DNA from 3 places in the Streptomyces sp. NPDC005931 genome. Region 3 is predicted to be linked to each of the others. Evidence: predicted binding sites of a transcription regulator. Region 3 holds the regulator's gene; each other region holds the start of a gene.

Region 1 (4,209 bases), on a different contig from region 3:
TCAGGCCGTGGCCCGGGGTCAGGTTGCGCACCTTCTCCACCACGACACCGCCCTCGAGGCCGGCGTTCACGGCGATCTGCTTCAGCGGGGCCTCCAGGGCCAGCTTCACCGCGGCGGCACCGGTCGCCTCGTCACCCTCGAGCTCCAGCTTCTCGAACACCTGGGAGGCCTGGAGCAGGGCCACGCCACCACCGGCGACGATGCCCTCCTCGACGGCCGCCTTGGCGTTGCGCACGGCATCCTCGATGCGGTGCTTGCGCTCCTTGAGCTCCACCTCGGTGGCGGCACCGGCCTTGATGACCGCGACGCCGCCGGCGAGCTTCGCCAGGCGCTCCTGGAGCTTCTCGCGGTCGTAGTCCGAGTCGCTGTTCTCGATCTCGGCGCGGATCTGGTTCACACGGCCCGCGACCTGGTCGGCCGAGCCGGCACCGTCGACGATGGTGGTCTCGTCCTTGGTGATGACCACCTTGCGGGCCTTGCCCAGCAGGTCGAGAGTGGCGTTCTCCAGCTTGAGACCGACCTCCTCGGAGATGACCTCGCCGCCCGTGAGGATGGCGATGTCGCCGAGCATGGCCTTGCGGCGGTCGCCGAAGCCCGGGGCCTTGACGGCGACGGACTTGAAGGTGCCGCGGATCTTGTTGACGACCAGGGTCGACAGGGCCTCGCCCTCGACGTCCTCGGCGATGATCAGCAGCGGCTTGCCCGACTGCATGACCTTCTCCAGAAGCGGGAGCAGGTCCTTGACGGAGGAGATCTTGGAGTTCGCGATCAGGATGTACGGGTCGTCGAGGACGGCCTCCATACGCTCCATGTCGGTCGCGAAGTACGCCGAGATGTAGCCCTTGTCGAAGCGCATACCCTCGGTGAGCTCCAGCTCCAGACCGAAGGTCTGGGACTCCTCGACGGTGATGACGCCTTCCTTGCCGACCTTGTCCATGGCCTCGGCGATGAGCTCGCCGATCTGGGTGTCGGCGGCGGAGATGGAGGCCGTGGAAGCGATCTGCTCCTTGGTCTCGACGTCCTTCGCCTGCTCCAGCAGGGCGGCGGAGACGGCCTCGACGGCCTTCTCGATACCGCGCTTCAGGGCCATCGGGTTGGCACCGGCGGCCACGTTGCGCAGACCCTCGCGCACGAGCGCCTGGGCGAGGACGGTCGCGGTGGTCGTACCGTCACCGGCGACGTCGTCCGTCTTCTTGGCGACTTCCTTAACCAGCTCGGCGCCGATCTTCTCGTACGGGTCCTCGAGCTCGATCTCCTTGGCGATGGACACACCGTCGTTGGTGATCGTGGGCGCGCCCCACTTCTTCTCGAGGACGACGTTGCGGCCCTTGGGGCCGAGCGTCACCTTCACGGCGTCCGCGAGCTGGTTCATGCCGCGCTCGAGGCCGCGCCGCGCCTCCTCGTCGAACGCGATGATCTTGGCCATGTGAAGTGGTCCCTCCAGGACTGGGGGTGATTACTTCGGACCGCGCCCGCGCCCGCGACGGACGGCCCCGGCCGGGGGTTCCTTGCCCCACCCGGCCCGTGGCCTCACCGACCCGGTCCTTACGTTGTCACTCTCACCTTCAGAGTGCTAACGCCAATGATTAGCACTCTGCCCATGCGAGTGCAAGCGCCTCCGGGGTTCGGCGGGGGCGCTCAGCCGCGCGCGAACAAGGTGCGCGCCGCGTCGCCGCGCAGGTCCCGGGCACGGCGAAGGGCTCGCACCCCGGGAGGTGCGAGCCCTTCGTCAGCAGAAGATGCGTGCGGCTGGTAGCGCGTTCAGGCGGTGACGCGAACCATGTCGGCCTGCGGGCCCTTCTGGCCCTGCGAGATCTCGAACTCGACCCGCTGGCCCTCTTCCAGGGTGCGGTAGCCGTCCATCTGGATCGCGCTGTAGTGGACGAAAACATCCGCACCACCGTCGACCGCGATGAAGCCGTACCCCTTCTCCGCGTTGAACCACTTGACGGTGCCCTGAGCCATGCCTAACTCCCCTATTACTGGCCCTTGCACAGATCCACACTTCGCGGACCCGGGTCAGACCTCACCCCCCACGGTTGGGGGCGTGCGCCGGAACGCGTCGACCGCGGCTGAATGTATCTGTCCAACTGCCGTCTGCAACAGGTCAATCGGACGAGAATTCTGGACGACACCGGTCCGGAATGTGGCGACAATTCACCTGAATTCAGGGCAAGTCGGGCTACGCAAAGGGCACAAAAGCCGCGAAAGGGGCCCACACTTTGGCTACATCTTGTCGGGTCTGCGGCAGGAATTCAGGGTTCCCGATCAGTGGATCAGGAGCGCGTTCCCCAACTCTACCGCGCTCAATCCAATGGAATTGCCCCCTCCGCTTCTCTTACGGAGGGGGCAATTCGATGAACACTCGGTAATCGTGGTTACCGAAGGTAATGATCAGCCGCCGGCGACGGCCGGGATGATCGACACGCCGGCCCCCTCCGGGGTGGCCGTCTGCAGGCCCTGCTCGAAGCGCACGTCGTCGTCGTTGACGTAGACGTTGACGAACCGGCGCAGCCTGCCCTGGTCGTCGAGGACGCGGGCGGCGATCCCGGTGTGGTTCTTCTCCAGGTCCTCGATGACCTCGGCGAGGGTGGCGCCCTCGGCGCTCACCTCGGCCTGCCCGCCGGTGTAGGTGCGCAGGATGGTGGGGATGCGAACGGTCACGCTCATGCGAGGCCAGCCTCTCGGAAGGAGTCCAGGGTGGGGCGGATGGTGGCGGTCGGACCGGTGCCGGCCACCGCGTCGAGGGTCTTCAGGCCGTCGCCCGTGTTGAGCACGACCGTCGTCAGCGCCGGGTCGAGGACACCGTTCTCGATCAGCTTGCGGGTCACGCCGACCGTCACGCCACCCGCCGTCTCGGCGAAGATGCCCTCCGTACGGGCCAGCAGCTTGATCGCGTCGACGACCTGCTCGTCCGTCACGTCCTCCACGGCGCCGCCGGTGCGGCGGGCGATGTCCAGCACGTACGGCCCGTCCGCCGGGTTGCCGATGGCCAGCGACTTGGCGATGGTGTTCGGCTTCTGCGGCCGGACCACGTCGTGCCCCGCCTTGTACGCGGCGGAGACCGGAGAGCACCCCTCGGCCTGCGCGCCGAAGATCTTGTACGGCCGGTCCTCGACCAGACCCAGCTCGATCAGCTCCCGGAGACCCTTGTCGATCTTGGTCAGCTGCGAGCCGGAGGCGATCGGGACGACGATCTGGTCGGGCAGCCGCCAGCCGAGCTGCTCGCAGATCTCGTACGCGAGGGTCTTGGAGCCCTCCGCGTAGTACGGCCGCAGGTTGACGTTGACGAACCCCCAGCCCTCGCCGGCCGGGTCGCCGATCAGCTCGGAGCAGAAGCGGTTCACGTCGTCGTAGTTGCCCTCGATGCCGACGAGCTCACCGCCGTACACGGCGGCCATGACGACCTTGCCCTGCTCCAGGTCGTGCGGGATGAACACGCAGGAGCGGAAGCCGGCCCGGGCGGCGGCGGCACCGACGGCGCCGGCCAGGTTGCCGGTGGAGGAGCAGGACAGGGTGGTGAAACCGAAGGCGCGGGCGGCCTCGATGGCCTGGGCGACGACGCGGTCCTTGAAGGAGTGCGTCGGGTTGCCGGAGTCGTCCTTGACGAAGAGCCTGCCGGGCTCGACGCCGAGCTCACGGGCGAGGTTGTCGGCCTGCACCAGCTCGGTCCAGCCCGGGTTGAGGTTCGGCTTGGTCGCCACGTCGGCGGGGACGGGCAGCAGGGGCGCGTAGCGCCAGATGTTCGCGGGGCCCGCCTCGATGCGCTTGCGGAGCTCCTCGGTGTCGTGGGCCGAGAAGTCGTAGGCGATCTCCAGCGGGCCGAAACACTCCTCGCACGCGAAGACCGGACCGAGGGGGACGCGGTGGCCGCATTCGCGACAGGAGAGCGCTGCGGCGGGGCCCAGGTCGACGGAGCCGGCGGGGGAATCGGTGGTGCTTGCAACAGTCTGCACAGCCATGTGAGGCGAGGCCCTTTCTCCTCATCTTCCTCACGACGCATCTCGCCGTGAGACGGATTTGGCACCTTCCCTAGCCGGGAGCCTCGCTGGAGCGACCGCCGCTGTCGCGGTGATCGGCTACGAGAACCGGCTGGAGGGTTGCCGGGGCTTCATCGGGCCGTGTCCCTCTGCCCCTCTGGATGAGCTGTATTCGGTTGTGTTTCCGCTGGTGTTTCTGGCGGACGCTGGGTCGCGGCCCCCGACGTGC
Region 2 (4,209 bases), on a different contig from region 3:
CCCTGCACCACCCCTACCTCCCCGCCCTGTCCCACGCCCGTCAGCAGCGCGAGATCTGCGGCATGCAGAAGATCATCGAGCAGCGCTACGGCACCCGGCCCACCCTCTTCCGCCCGCCTTTCGGCAACTACGACGGAGCCACCCTGCGCGCCGCCAAGTCCTGCGGCATCACGTATGTCCCGCTGTGGAACGAAGAGGTCTTCGTCGACCGCTGGGAGTACCGCGAGTGGGACCGGCGCCTGCGTCCCGGCGACATCGTCCTCAGCCACTTCCGGGGCCGCGACCACTGGAAGGGCACGATGCCCGACATGGTCCGCCGCTTTCTGAACAAGGTGACGGCGGAGGGATACGCGGTCGGCCGGCTGGAGGACTACCTGTGACCCGCCGGGGCGCGAGGACCGTCGCCGTCCGGGCCGCCGCCGCCCTGCTGGTCGCCGCGATCGGCGGCTGCGGTCCGTCCGGCGCGCCGCTGCGGGCGCCGGGGGAGGTCACCGCCGGGGAGCTGGCGGGGGAGGGCGGTGGTGGCGCCGAGCGGGGCGCGCGGGACGGCGCCGGGCGGTCGCCCGGGAGCGGGCGCGGGCACGGCGGCGCCCGTCCGGCCTCCGGCGCCACGTCGGCCAACGGCGTGCCGGGGGGCGACGACGCGCCGGCCGGGCCCGGGGCGGGGAGCGGTGCCGTGCCGCCCGTCGTCGACCACGTCCCCACCCGCGACAAGATCGTCTTCCTGACCTACGACGACGGCGCGGAACGCGACCCCCGCTTCATCGACCTGGTCCGCGAACGCCGCCTGCCCGTCAGCATGTTCCTCACCGACAGCGTGGTGGGCCCGGGTTACGCCCACTTCGCCCGCCTGCGCGCGGTCGGCGCGAGCCTCCAGAACCACACCCTCGACCACCCCGCCCTGCGCGGCCTGCCCTACCCCGGCCAGCGCGCCGAGATCTGCGGCCAGCAGCGCAAGCTCCACTCCCGCTTCGGCGTCCGCCCCCGCCTCTTCCGCCCGCCCTACGGCGCCTACGACACCACCACCCTGCGCGCCGCCGCCGACTGCGGCATCGAGGCGGTGGTCCTCTGGCGGGCGTCGGTGGACGGCGCCGGCCGCCTCTCGTACACCCGCGGCGCCCCCCGGCCGGTCCCCGGCGACGTCATCTCCGTCCCCTCGACCGACCCGCCGTCCCTGTCGCTGGCGGACAGGACCGTCCGTCTGCTGCGGCAGATCGAGAAGCGGGGCCTGAAGGTGGGACGCCTGGAGGACTACATCGGGCGGCGCGACTGAGGGCACCGCTCACTTCTCGGTGCCCGGGGGCGGCCGGGCAACCACCCCCCAGCCACCCCCGTCGACCCGCACACACGCACGATCACACGGCACCCCCACGGCCGACGCGCCGCGGGCAATTGGCACTCCGCTTGACCGAGTGCTAATCGCGGTCATAGTCTCGGCTCTGGCACTCCCCCTAGGAGAGTGCCAACCACGCGACGGGCAGGTCCGGCACCCGCGACGACGGATCGACCTGGTCGCCACCTCAGACAGTTAACCCCGTGAGATCTCCGAAGGGGGAGGTCGGATCGTGACGACCGCCAGCTCCAAGGTTGCCATCAAGCCGCTCGAGGACCGCATCGTGGTCCAGCCGCTCGACGCCGAGCAGACCACGGCTTCGGGCCTGGTCATTCCGGACACCGCCAAGGAGAAGCCCCAGGAGGGCGTCGTCCTGGCCATCGGCCCGGGCCGCTTCGAGGACGGCAAGCGCATCGAGCTCGACGTGAAGGTCGGCGACGTCGTGCTCTACAGCAAGTACGGCGGCACCGAGGTGAAGTACAACGGCGAGGAGTACCTCGTCCTCTCGGCCCGCGACGTCCTCGCGATCGTCGAGAAGTAAGCCGGGAAGTACGTCGGGGCGCGAGCGCCCCGATCCACTTCACCTCGCTTCACCTCGAAGCACTTTTGCTCGAACTGCGCCCCTGGCCCCCGCGACAGATGACAAGCCGGGCGCCCGGGGCGCAGTGATGTCACCCAGATTTCCGAGAGGGCTCCCGCTGCCATGGCGAAGATCCTGAAGTTCGACGAGGACGCCCGTCGCGCCCTCGAGCGCGGCGTCAACAAGCTTGCCGACACGGTCAAGGTGACGATCGGCCCCAAGGGCCGCAACGTCGTCATCGACAAGAAGTTCGGCGCCCCCACCATTACCAACGACGGTGTCACGATCGCCCGCGAGGTGGAGATCGAGGACCCGTACGAGAACCTCGGCGCCCAGCTGGTGAAGGAGGTGGCGACCAAGACCAACGACATCGCGGGTGACGGCACCACCACCGCCACCGTCCTGGCCCAGGCGCTGGTCCGTGAGGGCCTGAAGAACGTCGCCGCCGGTGCCTCCCCGGCCGCCCTGAAGAAGGGCATCGACGCCGCGGTCAAGGCCGTCTCGGACGACCTGCTCGCCTCCGCCCGGCCGATCGACGAGAAGTCCGACATCGCCGCCGTCGCCGCGCTGTCCGCCCAGGACCAGCAGGTCGGCGAGCTCATCGCCGAGGCCATGGACAAGGTCGGCAAGGACGGTGTCATCACCGTCGAGGAGTCCAACACCTTCGGTCTGGAGCTCGACTTCACCGAGGGCATGGCCTTCGACAAGGGCTACCTGTCGCCGTACTTCGTGACGGACCAGGAGCGCATGGAGGCCGTCCTCGAGGACCCGTACATCCTCATCACCCAGGGCAAGATCTCCGCCATCGCGGACCTGCTGCCGCTGCTGGAGAAGGTCATCCAGGCCAACTCCTCCAAGCCGCTGCTGATCATCGCCGAGGACGTCGAGGGCGAGGCCCTGTCGACCCTGGTCGTCAACAAGATCCGCGGCACCTTCAACGCCGTCGCCGTCAAGGCGCCCGGCTTCGGTGACCGCCGCAAGGCGATGCTCCAGGACATGGCGGTCCTCACCGGCGCCACGGTCGTCTCCGAGGAGGTCGGCCTCAAGCTCGACCAGGTCGGCCTGGACGTCCTGGGTTCCGCCCGCCGCATCACCGTCACCAAGGACGACACCACGATCGTCGACGGCGCCGGCAAGAAGGAGGACGTCGAGGGCCGCGTCGCGCAGATCAAGGCCGAGATCGAGACCACCGACTCCGACTGGGACCGCGAGAAGCTCCAGGAGCGCCTCGCGAAGCTGGCCGGCGGCGTGTGCGTGATCAAGGTCGGCGCCGCCACCGAGGTGGAGCTGAAGGAGAAGAAGCACCGTCTGGAGGACGCCATCTCCGCGACCCGCGCCGCGGTCGAGGAGGGCATCGTCTCCGGTGGTGGCTCCGCCCTGGTCCACGCCGTCAAGGTCCTCGAGGGCAACCTCGACAAGACCGGCGACGAGGCCACCGGTGTCTCCGTGGTCCGCAAGGCGGCCGTCGAGCCGCTGCGCTGGATCGCCGAGAACGCCGGCCTCGAGGGCTACGTCATCGTCTCCAAGGTCGCCGAGCTGGACAAGGGCAACGGCTACAACGCCGCCACCGGCGAGTACGGCGACCTCATCAAGGCGGGTGTCATCGACCCGGTCAAGGTCACCCGCTCCGCCCTGGAGAACGCCGCCTCCATCGCCTCCCTGCTGCTGACGACCGAGACCCTGGTCGTCGAGAAGAAGGAAGAGGAAGAGCCGGCCGCCGCGGGCCACGGCCACGGCCACGCCCACTGAGCGACCCGCTCGCAGAACGCCGCGAGGGCTCGGCGCCGCTGAACAGCAGCGGCGCCGGGCCCTCGCCCGTGCGCGACGCGCCCACCGGTACGCCACGTCGGGGTCCCCATGGGCGCCGCGGGACGTGGTGGGAGCGTCGGGCGGGACGGTGCGGCGCCGCCCCCGTTCCTCCCCTCCGGTCACCCACGCGATGGACGAGGGCGGACGGGCCGACAACGTCGACAGCCACCATCTGAAGGCCGTCAAGCGGATCGTGAGCCGCTCGTGGGGCCGCTGGAGCTCGGCACCGTCCACGGCGGGCCGGGCCGACCTGCCCGACGAGCAGTTCAATCAGGCGGCCGAGCTGGGCGCGGCGCTGGTCGCGAAGCCCTTGCCGCCCTCCTCCCTCGGTTGCGCGCCGCGCCAAGGGCCAGGGCGGCCACCAGCAGCAGGCCCCGGCCCCCGGGTCGCCGCCGCCCGCACGAGGTCTGCGCTCCCCGCGGGTGTCGCTCACCTCCACCCGTACGAGCCCGTCGCCGCGGTCGGCCGTCAGCCGCAGCTCTACGTC
Region 3 (4,209 bases):
CCGACTGGTGGGGCGCGGGCCCCGGCGCGCACAGCCACGTCGGCGGGGTGCGCTGGTGGAACGTGAAGCACCCCGGCGCGTACGCGGCGGCGCTGGCGCAGGGGCGCTCGCCGGGGGCGGGCCGTGAGGTCCTGTCGGACGAGGACCGGCGGGTGGAGCGGATCCTGCTGGAGCTGCGGCTCAGGGAGGGCGTGCCTCTCTCCCTGCTCCGTGCGGAGGGCCTGAGGGCCGCCCGCCGGGCTCGGTCGGACGGACTGCTCCAGGAGGGACCGTACGCGCAGGGGCGTGCGGTGCTGACCCTGCGCGGGCGGTTGCTGGCCGACGCGGTGGTGCGGGACCTGGTGGACTGAGACGCGGCCCGGCACGGCCGGGCGCGGGTGGGACGCTCGGCTCGGCGCTGCGAGGTGCCGCCCGCGTCCGCCCTCCCGCACGCTCGGCTTCGCTCGCGCGGGGGCACCCCCCAGCGCCCGGCGGCCCGACTGCCCGAGGGCTAGGCGGGCGGAGCCGTGACGAAGTCGATCAGTTCCTCGACCCGGCCCAGCAGTGCCGGCTCCAGGTCCCTGTACGACCGCACCCGCGACAGGATGTGCTGCCAGGCCGCCCCCGTGTTCTCCGGCCAGCCCAGGGCCCGGCACACCCCCGTCTTCCAGTCCTGGCCGCGCGGGACGCCCGGCCACGCCGCGATGCCCAGGGACGAGGGCTTCACCGCCTGCCAGATGTCGATGTACGGGTGGCCCACCACCAGTGCGTGCTCGCTCGTCACCGCCCGGGCGATGCGCCACTCCTTGCTGCCCTGGACCAGGTGGTCCACCAGGACACCGAGGCGGGCGTCGGGGCCGGGGGCGAACTCCTCGACCACCGCCGGGAGGTCGTCCACACCCTCCAGGTACTCCACGACCACGCCCTCGACGCGCAGGTCGTCGCCCCACACCTTCTCGACCAGCTCCGCGTCGTGCCGCCCCTCCACGTAGATGCGCCCCGCGCGGGCCACGCGCGCCCGTGCGCCGGGGACGGCCACCGAACCGGAGGCCGTGCGGGTGGGCCGTACCGGCCCGGACGCGGGCCGCATGAGCGTCACCGCGCGGCCCTCCAGCAGGAAGCCCCCCGGCGCCAGCGGGAAGACGCGGTGCTTGCCGAAGCGGTCCTCCAGGGTCACCGTCCCCGCCTCGCAGCCGATCACCGCGCCGCAGAAACCGCTGCCGGGCTCCTCCACCACCAGGCCGGGCTCGGCCGCGACCTCGGGTACGGGGCGGGGCTTCTTCCACGGAGGGGTCAGGTCCGGAGAGTACTGGCGCATTCGAACGACGATAGGAGAAGCCCGCGCGTGATCACGGCGACACGCCGAAACGGGCCGCCAGCGCCTCGCGTTGGGCGCGGACGAACGCCGCGTCCACCACCGCTCCGTGACCGGGCACGTACGCCGCGTCCTCGCCGCCGAGCGCGAGCAGCCGGTCCAGGGCGGCCGGCCACCGGGAGGGCACGGCGTCCGGCCCGGCCTGGGGCTCGCCGGACTCCTCCACCAGGTCGCCGCAGAAGACCACCTCCGGGTCGCCGGGCACCAGGACCGCGAGGTCGTGCGGCGTGTGCCCCGGGCCCACGTTGGCCAGCAACGCCTGCCGGCCGCCGCCCAGGTCGAGCGTCCACTCGCCGGACACCGCGTGCCGGGGGACGACCAGCGCGTCCACGGCCGCGTCGGCCGCCCGCGTGTCCAGGCCGTGGCGCACCGCGCTCACCCGCAGCTCCTCGCGCCCGCCGGCCAGCGCCGCGTCCAGACCGACCGCGCCGAACACCTCGGCGCCCGCGAACGCCGCCGTCCCCAGGACGTGGTCGAAGTGGGCGTGGGTGAGCGCGACATGCGTCACACGGCGGCCGGTGAGCGCCTGCGCCTCGGCCCGCAACCGCGCGCCCTCGGCGAGACTCGACCCGCTGTCGATCAGCAGCACCGCGTCCGGGCCGACGACGAGCCCGCTCGTGCAGTCCCACACCGGCAGCCGGCACCGGCCCACGCCGGGAGCCACTTGCTCCCATCCCGACTCTTCCCAAGTCACCGTCATACCGCGACGCTAGCGGTCCCGCCCGCCGACGGTCCGGTGTGACGGGCCCGCCCTTGCCCGGGGCGTACTACCCGGCCGTACACTGGGCCGGGGAAGTCTGGCACTCGGGAGTGAAGAGTGCCAGGGAAGGTGCCGGGCGGAAGGCTTCTGGAGGTGTGCGCGATGCTCAGTGAACGCAGGCTCCAGGTGCTGCGCGCCATCGTCCAGGACTACGTCGGCACCGAGGAGCCCGTGGGCTCCAAGGCCCTCACCGAGCGGCACAACCTCGGCGTCTCCCCGGCCACGGTCCGCAACGACATGGCGGCGCTGGAGGACGAGGGGTACATCGCCCAGCCGCACACCAGCGCCGGGCGCATCCCCACCGACAAGGGGTACCGCCTGTTCGTCGACAAGCTGGCCGGTGTCAAGCCGATGAGCCCGCCCGAGCGGCGGGCCATCCAGAACTTCCTCGAGGGCGCCGTCGACCTCGACGACGTGGTGGCCCGCACGGTGCGGCTGCTGGCGCAGCTGACCCGGCAGGTCGCCGTGGTGCAGTACCCCTCGCTGACCCGCTCGACCGTGCGGCACGTGGAGCTGCTCTCCCTCGCGCCGGCCCGCGTGATGCTGGTGCTGATCACCGACACCGGCCGGGTCGAGCAGCGGGTGGTGGACTGCCCGGCGCCGTTCGGCGAGACGTCCCTGGCGGATCTGCGGGCGCGGCTCAACAGCCGGGTAGCGGGGCGTCGGTTCACGGACGTGCCGGGCCTGGTGGAGGATCTTGCCGACGCCTTCGGGACGGAGGACCGCGGTACGGTCTCCACGGTGCTCTCCACGCTGCTGGAGACGCTCGTCGAGGAGAACGAGGAGCGGCTGATGATCGGCGGCACCGCCAATCTGACCCGCTTCGCTCATGACTTCCCCCTCACGATCCGGCCGGTGCTGGAGGCGCTGGAGGAGCAGGTCGTGCTCCTCAAGCTGCTCGGCGAGGCGCAGGATCCGGGCGTGACCGTCCGTATCGGTCACGAGAACGCCCACGAAGGACTCAACTCCACGTCCGTCGTGTCGGTCGGCTACGGTTCGGGCGGCGAGGCGGTTGCCAAGCTCGGCGTGGTCGGACCGACCCGCATGGACTACCCGGGAACGATGGGAGCGGTACGCGCAGTGGCACGGTACGTCGGACAGATCCTGGCGGAGTCGTAGTGGCCACCGACTACTACGCCGTACTCGGCGTGCGCCGCGACGCGTCGCAGGAAGAGATCAAGAAGGCCTTCCGGCGGCTCGCCCGCGAGCTGCATCCGGACGTCAATCCGGATCCGAAGACCCAGGAGCGGTTCAAGGAGATCAACGCCGCCTACGAGGTGCTGTCGGACCCGCAGAAGAAGCAGGTCTACGACCTCGGCGGCGACCCGCTCTCGCAGGCCGGCGGGGGCGCGGGCGGCTTCGGGGCCGGCGGCTTCGGGAACTTCTCCGACATCATGGACGCCTTCTTCGGCACGGCGTCGCAGCGCGGTCCGCGCTCGCGCACCCGCCGGGGCCAGGACGCGATGATCCGGATCGAGGTGGAGCTGGACGAGGCAGCGTTCGGCACCACCAAGGACATCCAGGTCGACACGGCGATCGTCTGCGCCACGTGCAGCGGCGAGGGCGCCGCGCCGGGCACCACCGCGCAGACCTGTGACATGTGCCGGGGCCGCGGCGAGGTCTCGCAGGTCACCCGCTCCTTCCTGGGCCAGGTCATGACCTCCCGCCCCTGCCCCCAGTGCCAGGGCTTCGGCACCGTCGTGCCCACCCCGTGCCCGGAGTGCGCGGGCGACGGGCGCGTGCGCTCGCGCCGCACCCTGACGGTGAAGATCCCGGCCGGTGTGGACAACGGCACCCGCATCCAGCTCGCCGGCGAGGGCGAGGTCGGCCCGGGCGGCGGTCCCGCAGGTGACCTGTACGTGGAGATCCACGAACTGCCCCACCCGACCTTCCAGCGCCGCGGCGACGACCTGCACTGCACGGTCACCATCCCGATGACGGCGGCGGCCCTCGGCACCAAGGTGCCGCTGGAGACGCTGGACGGCATGGAGGAGGTCGACATCCGGCCCGGCACCCAGTCCGGCCAGTCGATCCCGCTGCACGGCCGCGGAGTCACGCATCTGCGCGGCGGCGGCCGGGGCGACCTCATCGTCCA

Evidence for each region. The regulator HrcA, encoded in region 3, represses chaperone genes, less so after heat shock. The targets are predictions, from matches to a motif close to TTNGCACTCNGNNNNNCNGAGTGCNAA.
Region 1: the regulator HrcA is predicted to act here: its motif matches at 1,587-1,613, upstream of groL (chaperonin GroEL).
Region 2: the regulator HrcA is predicted to act here: its motif matches at 1,393-1,419, upstream of groES (co-chaperone GroES).

Annotation. Positions count from the first base shown of each region.
Region 1 covers NZ_JBIAIG010000008.1:130,867-135,075, reverse strand. The annotation lists gene groL (chaperonin GroEL) at 1-1,426, opposite strand, end outside; gene ACFYOV_RS20135 (cold-shock protein) at 1,762-1,965, opposite strand; gene ACFYOV_RS20130 (MoaD/ThiS family protein) at 2,395-2,670, opposite strand; gene thrC (threonine synthase) at 2,667-3,962, opposite strand; SAM riboswitch class I at 3,981-4,148, opposite strand.
Region 2 covers NZ_JBIAIG010000004.1:280,353-284,561, forward strand. The annotation lists gene ACFYOV_RS12425 (polysaccharide deacetylase family protein) at 1-380, shown strand, start outside; gene ACFYOV_RS12430 (polysaccharide deacetylase family protein) at 377-1,273, shown strand; gene groES (co-chaperone GroES) at 1,566-1,874, shown strand; gene groL (chaperonin GroEL) at 2,037-3,662, shown strand.
Region 3 covers NZ_JBIAIG010000001.1:802,855-807,063, reverse strand. The annotation lists gene hemW (radical SAM family heme chaperone HemW) at 1-350, shown strand, start outside; gene ACFYOV_RS03700 (DUF3097 domain-containing protein) at 491-1,297, opposite strand; gene ACFYOV_RS03695 (MBL fold metallo-hydrolase) at 1,329-2,054, opposite strand; gene hrcA (heat-inducible transcriptional repressor HrcA) at 2,217-3,233, shown strand; gene dnaJ (molecular chaperone DnaJ) at 3,233-4,209, shown strand, end outside.